One region of the Ensifer sp. EB106-03-01-XG145 genome, then DNA from elsewhere that is predicted to be linked to it. Evidence: predicted binding sites of a transcription regulator. Region 1 holds the regulator's gene; the other holds the start of a gene.
What was found. The regulator LexA, encoded in region 1, represses DNA repair genes until DNA is damaged. The targets are predictions, from matches to a motif close to TGTTCNNNNTGTGTTCNG.

Region 1 (5,760 bases):
CGCGATCTCCTTGCGAAAGGTGGCAACACCTTCACCGCCATCGGTCTCGATTCCCTGCGTCGCGTGCCAGACCTGCGCTGGCGAGATTTCTCCGAAGGCGAGGTGAGGAGAGAGCAGGGATGTGCCGTCAGCCTCTGGACGGTCCCGGCGCACTTTGTAGTCTGCAAGCTTTTCGTCGATAAATTCGTCGAGGCGGGTGGTCGCGCCTTTTTCCCCCGGCATCCATATTTCACTGAACGTCGCTGCCCAGTTCGGTTTCGTTGGCAGAAGCGACCACGCGTCAAGCTGTTCTGAAGCGGGCCAGCTTTCCGGCGTCGCGATCTTTTGCGGCTCGTCGATCGGCGGATCCGGCTCAACCTTCGCTTCGAGCGCGCGCCAGAAAGGCGTGAAGACGCGATAGGGCCTACCGGTCGTCGTCAACAAGCGCATGGGTTCGTGCAGCAATTGCCCGGCAAAGCTCTCGGCCGCGATGCCCTGAGCTGCGAGTGCTTTCTTCAGGGCCGTATCGGTGGCGATGCCGCACGGGTCGTAGCGGCGATTCCAATGGACGCGCTTCGCTCCCGATAGGCGCGCCATCTCGCTGAGGACGTCCAGTGGGTCGCCGGAGCGGAGAATGAGTCGCGAGCCGATCCGGCCCAGTCGAGCCCCCAACGCTTCCAGCGAATGGTGCAGCCACCATTGCTGCGCCGTGCCCAGCGGACCGTTGCCGCTTTCGTTCGGCTCCCGGATATAGAGCGGAATGACGGCAGCCTCATTGGCCGCAGCCGCAAGGGCCCTGTTGTCGCCAAGGCGCAGGTCCTTGCGGAACCAGACGATGATGGGCGCCGCCTTTGTCATAGGTGCTATCTAGGACTGGGATTGATCACCGGGGGAACTTAGGTGCAAAATGAAAAAAGAGCCATTCGCATTTCTGCAAATGGCTCTTTTCGAAACTGGCTCCCCGGGCCGGATTCGAACCGGCGACCTGTCGATTAACAGTCGAATGCTCTACCGCTGAGCTACCAGGGATCATCCGCGCCGCTGTTTCGCTGTGCGCTTCAGAAGTGAGGCTGCTAATACGCATGCTTTTCCGATTTGCCAAGCGGTTTTTTCAAAAAAAATGACAAGTTCGGTTGCCAGGCTGTGGAGAAGTCCCCAATTGTGGGAAAAGATGCCGGATAGGGAATGATGAATAAAAACAGGAAGCAGACGCATTTCGGGATTGATCCGCAGACGCGTCAGATCGTGCTCGGGAAGTGGCGCATCACGCTGCCGGAATCGCCACTGCTGCGTATCCTGTTGGGCTCGCTCCTGATCTTCTTTGGTTTTCTCGGCTTTCTGCCGGTGCTCGGCTTCTGGATGATACCGTTGGGCCTCATCGTGCTTTCGCACGATATCCCATCCGTCCGCCGTCGCCGGCGTCGGCTGGCTGTCTGGTGGGCGCGCTGGCGCGGACGAGCCAATTCTTCGAACGGCTCGTGAACCGGAGCTATTGCGGTCAACCGTCCCGGATGCCTCGGCTTCGATTCTCTGCCAATTGATTCCCAGCGAAGCGGCTGAACCCTTTGTTGAGGGAGGCCGCCGAAAACTTTTCGGCAACCCATCAAACGCATAATGCGGTCGCGAATCAGGATGGGGACGCATGGCCAAAGCCACTACGAAACGTCGAAGCCGGAATTCCGGTCGGAGCAGGGGCAAACAAGGCGGTATGGCGCCGTGGTATCTGGCCGCCGCACTCACTGTCGGCGGCGTGGTCGCTTACGATCATCGCGCCGAACTGAAACATTGGCCGGTGGTATCGGACGTGGTCGCGTCCACGTCCCGACACGAGTCGAGGCCGAAGCCCGTTCGTGTCGCGCAGAAAGCGGACGAGCGTCCCGCGCAACAGGCGGAGAAGCGGAAGCCGAATCCGGTGACAAGAGTTGCCCTTGCCGCTCCGGTGCCGTCCGTTGACGTCGGCGCCAAGGCGCCGACACCCGTGGTGCGGCCCAGTGAGGAAGTGAAGACGGCATCCGTTCGCACGGATCAGTTTTATTTCTGCGGGATTCGCAACGACAACTGCGTGATCGACGGCGCCACCTTCCTGTACCACGGCGAAACGATCCGCGTCGCAGACGTCGATGCGCCGCGTATTCGCCAGGCAAGCTGCGACAAGGAACGTTCGCGCGGCTTCTATGCCAAGCAGCGCCTGCGCGAATTGTTGAATGCGGGTGACTTCAGGCTGGAAACGGCGAGCGGCCGTCAGGATGCCAAGGCCGGTGAAAAGCTGCGGCTGGTCACCCGCGGCGACCAGTCTATCGGGCGTGTGCTCGTATCCGAGGGGCTGGTGCGGCCGTGGACAGGACACGCGACGCCCTGGTGTTGAGGCCACCCCAGATGCGATCGGCGGAGGTTCGCGATCGCTCTGTGGAAAGTATCCGTCTTACAAATCGACGGCGCGTTTTTCGGAAAATGCCTCTTGCGGTTTTTCTGCAATCATTCTAAATCCGCGCCAACGCTCGGTTATCCGAGCTGTGAGGCCTCGTGGCGGAGTGGTGACGCAGAGGACTGCAAATCCTTGTACCCCGGTTCAATTCCGGGCGAGGCCTCCAATAACTCTCACCTCATTTTAGTGCGGATAGACGTTCTGCCTCAGGGCAGAGCGATTGTGTGTGTTTGCCTCCACACGCCCGCACAAGCCACGTCTTCTAAGCCACTATCGGATCTTATCGCTTCGGTGAAATCGGTAGAGGGGGAACGATGACTCCGCTGACATCAGCCGCATCGGTAGCGTCCGTCATCATCAAAACGGAGGCAATGGCATATATGAAGACGAAACTTGTCCTGACGGCCTTGGCCCTCTTCGCTGCGACCACATTTGAGGCGCAGGCAGAGGATCTGGTTTTCAAGCTGAAGAACAACACGGGCGCAGTGCTGACGAACTTCTATACGTCGCCTGTGGGCGTCAACGAGTGGGAAGACGATGTTTTCGGCCGGCAGGTGCTGAACCCAGGGGAAGACATGGAGATCACCATCGCCGACGGCCGGGAGGTCTGCAAGTACGACATGCGCTTCGAGTTCGAAGAAGGCTCCGGCCTCGATACGACCGAAGACATGCAGGACCTCTGCGAGCTCGGCGAGTACACCATCCACGAGTAAGAGGCGTGCCTTCAGGTCGCCTTCAATAAACAGAGCCTCGCAGCCGCAAGCGGTGGCGAGGCTCGGTCGGATGCCAGGTTTCCCTCGGAATCAGTGGTAGCGGCGGATCAGCCCGACGAGCTTGCCCTGGATCTTCACCCGATCGGGCCCAAAAATCCTTGTTTCGTAGGCAGGGTTCGCGGCTTCGAGCGCGATCGATGCGCCCTTGCGCCGGAAGCGCTTCAGCGTCGCTTCCTCATCATCCACGAGCGCCACGATGATATCGCCGGGATTGGCCGTATTGCCATTGCGGATGATCACGGTGTCGCCGTCGAAGATGCCGGCTTCGATCATCGAATCGCCCTTGACTTCGAGAGCGTAGTGTTCGCCGTTGCCGATCATGTCGAGCGGAACGGTAATGTCGTGCGTGTTATTCTGGATGGCCGAGATCGGCACACCGGCAGCGATGCGGCCCATGACCGGCACGGAAACCGATGTGTTGTCGGCCACGGGCGCGGGCTTCGGCGGTGCGGCAGGAGCGGCCACTGGCGGCTTGCCGAGGCTGCCCTCGATCACGCTGGGCGAGAAGCCGCGGCGGGGCTGCTGCTGGCTGGATACGTAAGCCTCCGGAAGCTTGATGACCTCGAGCGCGCGAGCCCGGTTCGGCAGACGGCGAATGAACCCGCGTTCTTCGAGTGCCGTGATCAGGCGGTGAATGCCGGACTTCGACGCCAGGTCGAGCGCATCCTTCATTTCATCGAAAGATGGTGGGACGCCCGACTCCTTCATGCGTTCGTGAATGAAGAGAAGCAATTCCTGTTGCTTGCGGGTCAGCATGGCACGTCGCTCCCAGAGGCGTGAAACAAATCAAGAACAGACACTATCTGTTCCATATGTGTTCCGCAAGTGCCTAAAATTCCGTGAACTCAGACAATTGGCGCGTCTGTGCGTGTCGATTGGTCACTTTTACGGGAGCAGAGCGGCTTTGGGCGATGATCGTGCCCAAACGGAGGGCGGCGGCGTAGCGCATTACGCGACGCACGGCGATTCGAACGAATCGCGAGCGTTTTTGTGCAAAGAGGCTAGGCCGGCTGCGTGGCGGCGCACGCGTCTTCGAATTCCTTCACCGTCTCGGCGCTGTTGTCTTCTGGAAGTACGGCATCCGCCGCATCGGTCGCGACCGGCCTGTCGCCATCATAGACGAACGACTGGATGTAGAACGCGATCGCACCCTTCCACACCTTGCGTCCATCGATCTGATGGCATGGCACGGCGCTCTCGAAATCGGTCTGAAGTTCGTCCACCGTGGCGGCGCTGAGCTTGACGTCAGGCATATTAGGCGATGCGACTATCGAAGCGAGAAGCAGGGCGGCAAGCACGGTGATCGTCCACTTTGATGCAAGGGTGGGACTACGGGGCGGTTAACGATGTGAACCGCGCTTTCGTTCCGAAGTCCAGCAAGCTTGGCGATCACTGTCATGTGTTCAACAGCTCTTTGGGTGCAGGCTGTGGCCGTTTTGCGCCAGGGGCACGCAGCGGCGAAGCCGCCTCAGCCTGGCGCGCCGTCCTTGCCGCAATCGCATGGGTTGCGCCAAGTCGCGGCCTCGCTACGGGCGTGCACAAATCCGTGTTGTGAAGATGTCGCACGTCTCGACAGGTAGTAAAAAAACGATAACTTTGCGGGAAAAATGGGGTGATTGCATGCGTAGATTGTCGTTGGCGGTTCTCTGTCTGTTGGTGGCGGCGGGAGCGGCCTCTGCTGAAGAAGGGCGTTCGAATATCTGGAAGGAGGTCAATGCCTGGACGGTGGGCTCCGATCCGTCCTTGGGCGGCTCGTGCTATGCGGCGACGAGCTACGACGCCGGAATGATCCTTCGAATCGGCTTTTACCCGAGAGGATCGGCGAACCTGGCGTTTCTTTCGATCGGCAATGCCGACTGGAAATCGATCGAGCCGCAGCGGGAGTATGACGTCGCCTTGCAGCTCGACCGTGGCCGCCAGTGGCCGGCTGTCGCGTTCGGCGTGGACCTCACAGGCTCGAAGGCTCTGGTCGTCAACTTCTCCAACACCGACTTCTTCACCGAATTCGTGCGCAAGAACACGCTGGCGCTGGCGTTCGAAGGGCGCGTCGTGGCGAGCCTCAGCCTGCGCGATTCGATGAAGGCCGTCAGCGAGATGTTCAAATGCCAGGAGGCGGTGATTGCGTTGATGCCAAACGGCGGGCAGGGGGCGGCCGCCGATCCGTTTGCGGGCGCCGGCGGGAATGCGCCAAACAATGACCCCTTTGCTGGCGGCGGCCAGACCAAGTCGTCGAAAGATCCCTTTGCCATGTGATCTTTGGCGTGAGCGTCGGTCCGCGGGGAGAGGTGAATATTCCTAAAATTTTGCATGGGTGCGGGTCACCCACCCTCGACAGTCACGCGGCGACCTATCAAAATGCGGGCAAACGGGGGTTTTGCATGCGTAGATTGCTGTTCGGGTTGGTGAGCTGTCTGATGGCCACGGGACCGGCCGTGGCTGAGGAGTCCGAGATCATCAAATGGAAGGAAGTCGGCGGCTGGACCGTTGCTTCCGACACGTCGATGGAAGGCTCGTGTTTCATCACGTCGATATTCGAAGGCGGAATCAGGCTGCGCCTGGGGTTCTATCCCAAGGGCTCCGAAT
Region 2 (5,760 bases), 380 kb from region 1:
AATTCGCGGTGCAGCTTTTCCGAAGCGAGCCAAGGCGTGTAGGTCGGGAGCGCAATACGCTCCGGCCCGGTTGCCGCCCCCGCCCCGAACATGTCGCTCTGGCCGCTCGTCTTGTTCTCCTGTGCACGCTGGGCGAAGCCGAGGATGCGGTCGAGCCCGCCGACCAGTTCCGCACGGTCATAGCCGAAGCATTCGAACGCGCCGGCAGCGATCAGGCTTTCGAAGACGCGACGGTTGAGAAGCTTGGGGTCGATCCTGAGGCAGAAATCCTCAAGGCTCGCGAAGGTCCGGTCGCCGCGCACTTCGACGATATGCTCAACCGCGGATTCGCCCACGCCCTTGATTGCGGCAAGCGAATAATAGATGCGGTTTTCGCCCGTCTGGAAATGTCGGAATGAGGACTGCACCGACGGTGCAATCACCTCGATGCCCAGGCGCTTCGCGTCCTGGCGGAAGTCGTTGACCTTTTCCGTATTGGACATGTCGAGCGTCATCGACGCCGCCAGGAACTCCACCGGATAGTGCGCTTTCATATAGGCGGTCTGGTAGGAGACGATGGCGTAGGCCGCTGCGTGCGACTTGTTGAAGCCGTAGTTGGCGAACTTGGCGAGCAAGTCGAAAATCAGGTCCGCCTGCGGCTTCGACACCTCGTTCTTCACGGCGCCGTCGACGAAGCGGGCGCGCTGCTTGTCCATCTCCTCCTTGATCTTCTTACCCATGGCGCGGCGCAGAAGATCGGCCTCGCCGAGCGAGTAGCCCGAGAGCACCTGGGCGATCTGCATCACCTGCTCCTGGTAGACGATAACGCCCTGCGTTTCCTTGAGCAGATGATCGATCTTCGGATGGATCGATTCGACCTCTTCCTCGCCATGCTTGCGGGCATTGTAGACCGGAATGTTCTCCATCGGGCCTGGGCGATAGAGCGCCACCAGCGCGATGATGTCCTCGATGCAGTCGGGCCGCATGCCGATCAGCGCCTTGCGCATGCCGGCGCTTTCCACCTGGAACACGCCAACCGTTTCGCCGCGCGACAGCATCTCATAGGTCTTCGGGTCGTCGAGCGGGATGCTCGCCAGATCAACCTCGATGCCGCGCTGCTTCACGAAATCGACCGCGACCTTCAATACGGTCAGGGTCTTCAGGCCGAGGAAGTCGAACTTGACGAGGCCCGCCTGCTCCACCCATTTCATGTTGAACTGGGTGACCGGCATGTCGGAGCGCGGATCGCGATACATCGGCACGAGCTGAGACAGCGGACGGTCGCCGATCACGATACCGGCGGCGTGGGTCGAGGCGTGGCGATAGAGGCCTTCGATCTTCTGGGCGATGTCGAGAAGCCGCGCGACGACTGGCTCCTTCTCGGCTTCCTCCTGCAGGCGTGGCTCTTCCTCGATCGCCTTGGAGAGCGGCGTCGGATTGGCCGGGTTGTTCGGCACCAGCTTGCAGATCTTGTCGACCTGGCCATAGGGCATTTCGAGCACGCGGCCGACGTCGCGCAGTGCGGCACGCGCCTGCAGCGAACCGAAGGTGATGATCTGCGCCACCTGCTCGCGACCATACTTGCGCTGCACGTAGCGGATCACCTCTTCGCGCCGGTCCTGGCAGAAGTCGATGTCGAAGTCGGGCATCGAGACGCGCTCGGGATTGAGGAAGCGCTCGAACAGCAGCGAGAAGCGCATCGGATCGACGTCGGTGATCGTCAGCGCATAGGCAACGAGCGACCCTGCACCCGAACCACGGCCCGGCCCAACGGGAATATCGTGCTGCTTCGCCCATTTGATGAAGTCGGCAACGATCAGGAAGTAGCCGGGGAACTTCATGCGCTCGATAACGCCGAGTTCGAAGGCCAGGCGCTCGCGATACTCCTCTTCGCTATAGCCGGGCGCCATGCCGAGCCTGGCGAGACGCTCTTCGAGCCCCTCCTCCGCCTGGCGGCGCAGTTCGTCCGCCTCGGCGCGCTCCGCCTCTTCCGGATCTGCGGTGGCGCCGGTAAAGCGCGGCAGGATCGGTCCGCGGGTCTTCAGCATGAAAGAGCAGCGCCGTGCGATCTCGACAGTGTTTTCCAGCGCCTCCGGCAGATCGGCAAAAAGCGCAGCCATCTCCTTGCGGCTCTTGAGGTAGTGGTCCGGCGTCAGGCGGAAGCGGCTGTCGTCCGAAACCATCGCGTTGTGCGCGACCGCCATCAGGGCGTCATGGGCGTCATAGTCGGACGGTGACGGAAAGAAGGCTTCGTTGGTGGCAACCAGCGGAATGTCGAACTTGTATGCAAGGTCGATAATCCGGCTCTCATGGCGGCGGTCAAATCCGCCGTGCCGCTGCAGCTCGATATAGAGCCGGTCGCCGAAGAGATCATGCAGCGCCTCGAGACGCGCTTCGGCCAGTGCCGTCGAACCCGCCTTCAGGGCCAGGTCCACCGGGCCGCCCGACGCACCGGTCAGCGCGATCAATCCGTCCGTACCGTTTTCGGCAAGCCAGGAGCGCGTGATCCGAGTCGCCTGGCTGCCCTCGCCGCTGAGATAGGCACGGCTCACCAGATCCACGAGCCGGGTGTAACCATCATCGGTCGCGGCGATCAGGACGATCGCGGGCAGCTTCGCGAGATGTTGCGCGTGGCCGCGCCGTTCGCCATCCGCCTCGTCTTCCATGTCGATGGAAAGCTGGCAGCCGGTAATCGGTTGCAGTCCGTCGTCGGCTGCTTTCTGCGAAAACTCGAGCGCGGCAAAGAGATTGTTGGTGTCGGCGATCCCGATCGCCGGCTGATTATCGGCAACCGCCTTGCCGATGACCTTCTTCAGCGGCAGCGCGCCTTCGAGCAGGGAGAAGGCCGAGTGGACGCGCAGATGCACAAACTGCGGGTCCGAACCAAGCGCCTCGCTCGATGCTGCTTTGCCGTCGTCTGCCATTATTCGCACCCTGATTCCTGTCTGGTCGGCAGGATATCCCGTTTATCACCCGACATGTCCAGTTTCACCTGACACGTCGTCCCCCTTATTCAATCCAGGGGGCGCATTTCGGGAGGTGCTTGAGAGGAAATATCGACGCTCCTCAGAGGCCGAGCGCGATGAAAGAGATGCTTGCGATGAACAGGCTCATCGAAGCGAAGGCGGCGAGGTCACGAACAAAATCAGTCATAACATGGCTCCTTTTCCGTTATGTTTTTATTTTGTTCTATTTTTGTTCACGCGTCAAGCCAAGCACAGACGTTCTGTTGACGATGGTTAACACGGCAGTCGAATGCAGGTTAACTGCCAGGAAGCCGCTTGAGGAAGGCGCCGCGCCCGCATATCAAGAGGAACAACCAAGCGGAGCGTTCCGACATGCATGCACGCCTGATTCTGCCATTGCTGTTTCTGGTTCCGGCCGTCGCCTCCGCGGCCGAAACGATCGACCCTACCCGCATCGTCTCCGCGGCGACCGGCGACTGGAACAAGGACGGTGACGCGGACCTCGCCCTGATCGTGCGCCCCGCAGATGGAAGCGACGATGACAACGGTGTCTATCTCTATCTGACCGGTGAGAATGGCGCTCTTGAGCTGAAGGCGGCGATCCCGAACAAGATTTGGGGCGACTTTGACTTTGCGGGACAGGCGCCGTGGGTCGAGGCGCTGCCGAGCGGTTCTTTGCTCATCTCCAGCCACAACGATTCCATCGGACGTGACCGCTGGGAACAGAAACTGACGGTCGCCTACCGCAATTTCGAGTTCGTGGTCGCCGGCTATACCTACTCATCCTACGATACACTCGATCTAGACAACACATTGAAGTGCGACCTCAACGTTCTGACAGGCAAGGGCAAATCCAACGATAAGGCCATAGCCACCAAGGGCGAACTCGTCCTGCTCAAGGACTGGAACGACGATCGCGGCCAGAAGGCTTGCGGCGTTCAGTAATCAGGTGATTGTTCTCTATTTGTTCTTTACAACCAACACGGACCACGGCATCCTCGGCCAGAACATATGAGGAACCCACATGGCCGCGCTCGAACAACTGAAGGACTTTATCGTCGAAGCCAAATCGAAAACCTTTGTCGGCGGCGGCGTGCCGCGGCCTTCCTCTCGCCAAGGCTCCCATGACATCGGCTACGAAACGGGCAGTTGGCGCTATCTCGACAGCTATTACGGCGGAACCGATTTTGCAGGACAGGAAACGGTCTGGCAGGATGGCGAACCGCGCTGGGCGATGAACTACTTCGGCCGGATTATGCGCCCCGAGCTCATAACTGGAGAGAAGGCAGGTCTGGTCATCAAGGCTGCGCTACAGGCGATGTATCGTGAGAAGCGGCACTTCCTCGGCGGTATGGAGTTTCGGCATGCACATGGCTACTACATCGATAGCAGCCGCGGCGACACCGAACATTTTTCCGGCCGCGAGGTCATCTTCGTCGATGGCGAGGAAGCTTACGAACTCGACTATCGTGGCGGGCTGATCCGGCGTTAAAAGCGGCGCCAGAAGACGCGTACGCCGCGCCCAGGGCGGCGTGGGACGTGAACTGTGAGACGTTTCTTCCGCGCTGGCCAAAGACAGTGAGCGGCAACGGCGCTGGGCGATCAATGCGCCCGCTCGGCCGGTGCCATCAGTTCATCTCGACGACTTTGCCGTCCTCGATCGTCACGCGCCGATCCATCAGCCCCGCGAGTTCATGATTGTGCGTGGCGATCAGGGCCGCGAGACCCGACTGGCGCGCGAGCGCCTCAAGCGCTTCAAAGACATAGCCGGCGGTTTCCGGATCGAGATTGCCTGTCGGCTCGTCCGCAAGAAGCACGAGCGGCGCGTTGGCGACGGCGCGCGCGATCGCGACGCGCTGCTGCTCGCCGCCGGAGAGCTCCGTCGGGCGATGATCGGCACGGTGACCGATGCGCATGTAGTCGAGCAGCGCCCTTGCCCTATCGGCGGCCTCAGCCTTGGGCAAGCCGGCGATCAGCTGTGGCATCATGATGTTCTCAAGTGCCGAGAACTCGGGAAGCAGATGGTGAAACTGGTAGACGAAGCCGATCTCGTTGCGGCGGATCGCCGTGCGCCGATCGTCGTTGAGGCCACCACAGGAGACGCCGTTGACCAGCACTTCGCCGCCATCCGGGCGCTCCAGCAGGCCGGCGACATGCAGAAGCGTCGACTTGCCGGTTCCCGAAGGCGCAACCAGCGCAACCGTCTCGCCACTTCTCAGGGTAAAATCCGCACCCTTGAGGATGGACAGGAACGTTTCGCCTTCCCCGTAGTGTCGCTCGACGCCGGAAAGCTGCAGTGCCACGCGCGCATTCATTCAGTTGATGTCCTTGTCATTCGTAACGCAGGGCCTGCACCGGATCGAGGCGCGAAGCACGCCAGGCCGGGAAGATTGTGGCGAGGAAAGAAAGGGTGAGTGCCATGACGATGACGAGCGCGGTCTCATCGGCATTCATGTCGGCCGGAAGCTGGCTCAGGAAATAGAGCTCTGGGCTGAAAAGTGTGGTTCCAGAGATCCAGGAGAAGAACTGCCGAATGGATTCGATGTTGAGGCAGACGACGACGCCGAGCGCCACGCCGGCGACCGTTCCCGCCGCGCCGATCGCGGCACCCGTCATGAAGAAGATACGCATCACCGAGCCGGAGGTCGCGCCCATCGTTCTGAGGATCGCGATGTCGCTGCCCTTGTCCTTCACCAGCATGATCAGGCCGGAAATGATGTTCAGCGCGGCGACGAGCACGATCAGCGTCAGGATCATGAACATGACGTTGCGCTCGACTTCGAGCGCCGAGAAGAAGGTCTTGTTGCGGTCGCGC

Region 2: a site for LexA is predicted at 3,165-3,182, ahead of AC3WWH_RS06630 (FG-GAP repeat protein). Genes of this name have one in related genera too.

What each region holds. Positions count from the first base shown of each region.
Region 1 covers NZ_JBYTEC010000001.1:1,742,782-1,748,541, forward strand. Annotated here, with positions in the region: gene AC3WWH_RS08505 (cryptochrome/photolyase family protein) at 1-837, opposite strand, end outside; tRNA gene AC3WWH_RS08510 (tRNA-Asn) at 934-1,008, opposite strand; gene AC3WWH_RS08515 (hypothetical protein) at 1,168-1,461, shown strand; gene AC3WWH_RS08520 (thermonuclease family protein) at 1,622-2,344, shown strand; tRNA gene AC3WWH_RS08525 (tRNA-Cys) at 2,497-2,570, shown strand; gene AC3WWH_RS08530 (hypothetical protein) at 2,785-3,117, shown strand; gene lexA (transcriptional repressor LexA) at 3,208-3,933, opposite strand; gene AC3WWH_RS08540 (hypothetical protein) at 4,179-4,475, opposite strand; gene AC3WWH_RS08545 (hypothetical protein) at 4,735-5,430, shown strand; gene AC3WWH_RS08550 (hypothetical protein) at 5,439-5,760, shown strand, end outside.
Region 2 covers NZ_JBYTEC010000001.1:1,365,189-1,370,948, reverse strand. Annotated here, with positions in the region: gene dnaE (DNA polymerase III subunit alpha) at 1-2,903, opposite strand, end outside; gene AC3WWH_RS06630 (FG-GAP repeat protein) at 3,318-3,890, shown strand; gene AC3WWH_RS06625 (DUF5680 domain-containing protein) at 3,970-4,437, shown strand; gene AC3WWH_RS06620 (ABC transporter ATP-binding protein) at 4,574-5,260, opposite strand; gene AC3WWH_RS06615 (lipoprotein-releasing ABC transporter permease subunit) at 5,277-5,760, opposite strand, start outside.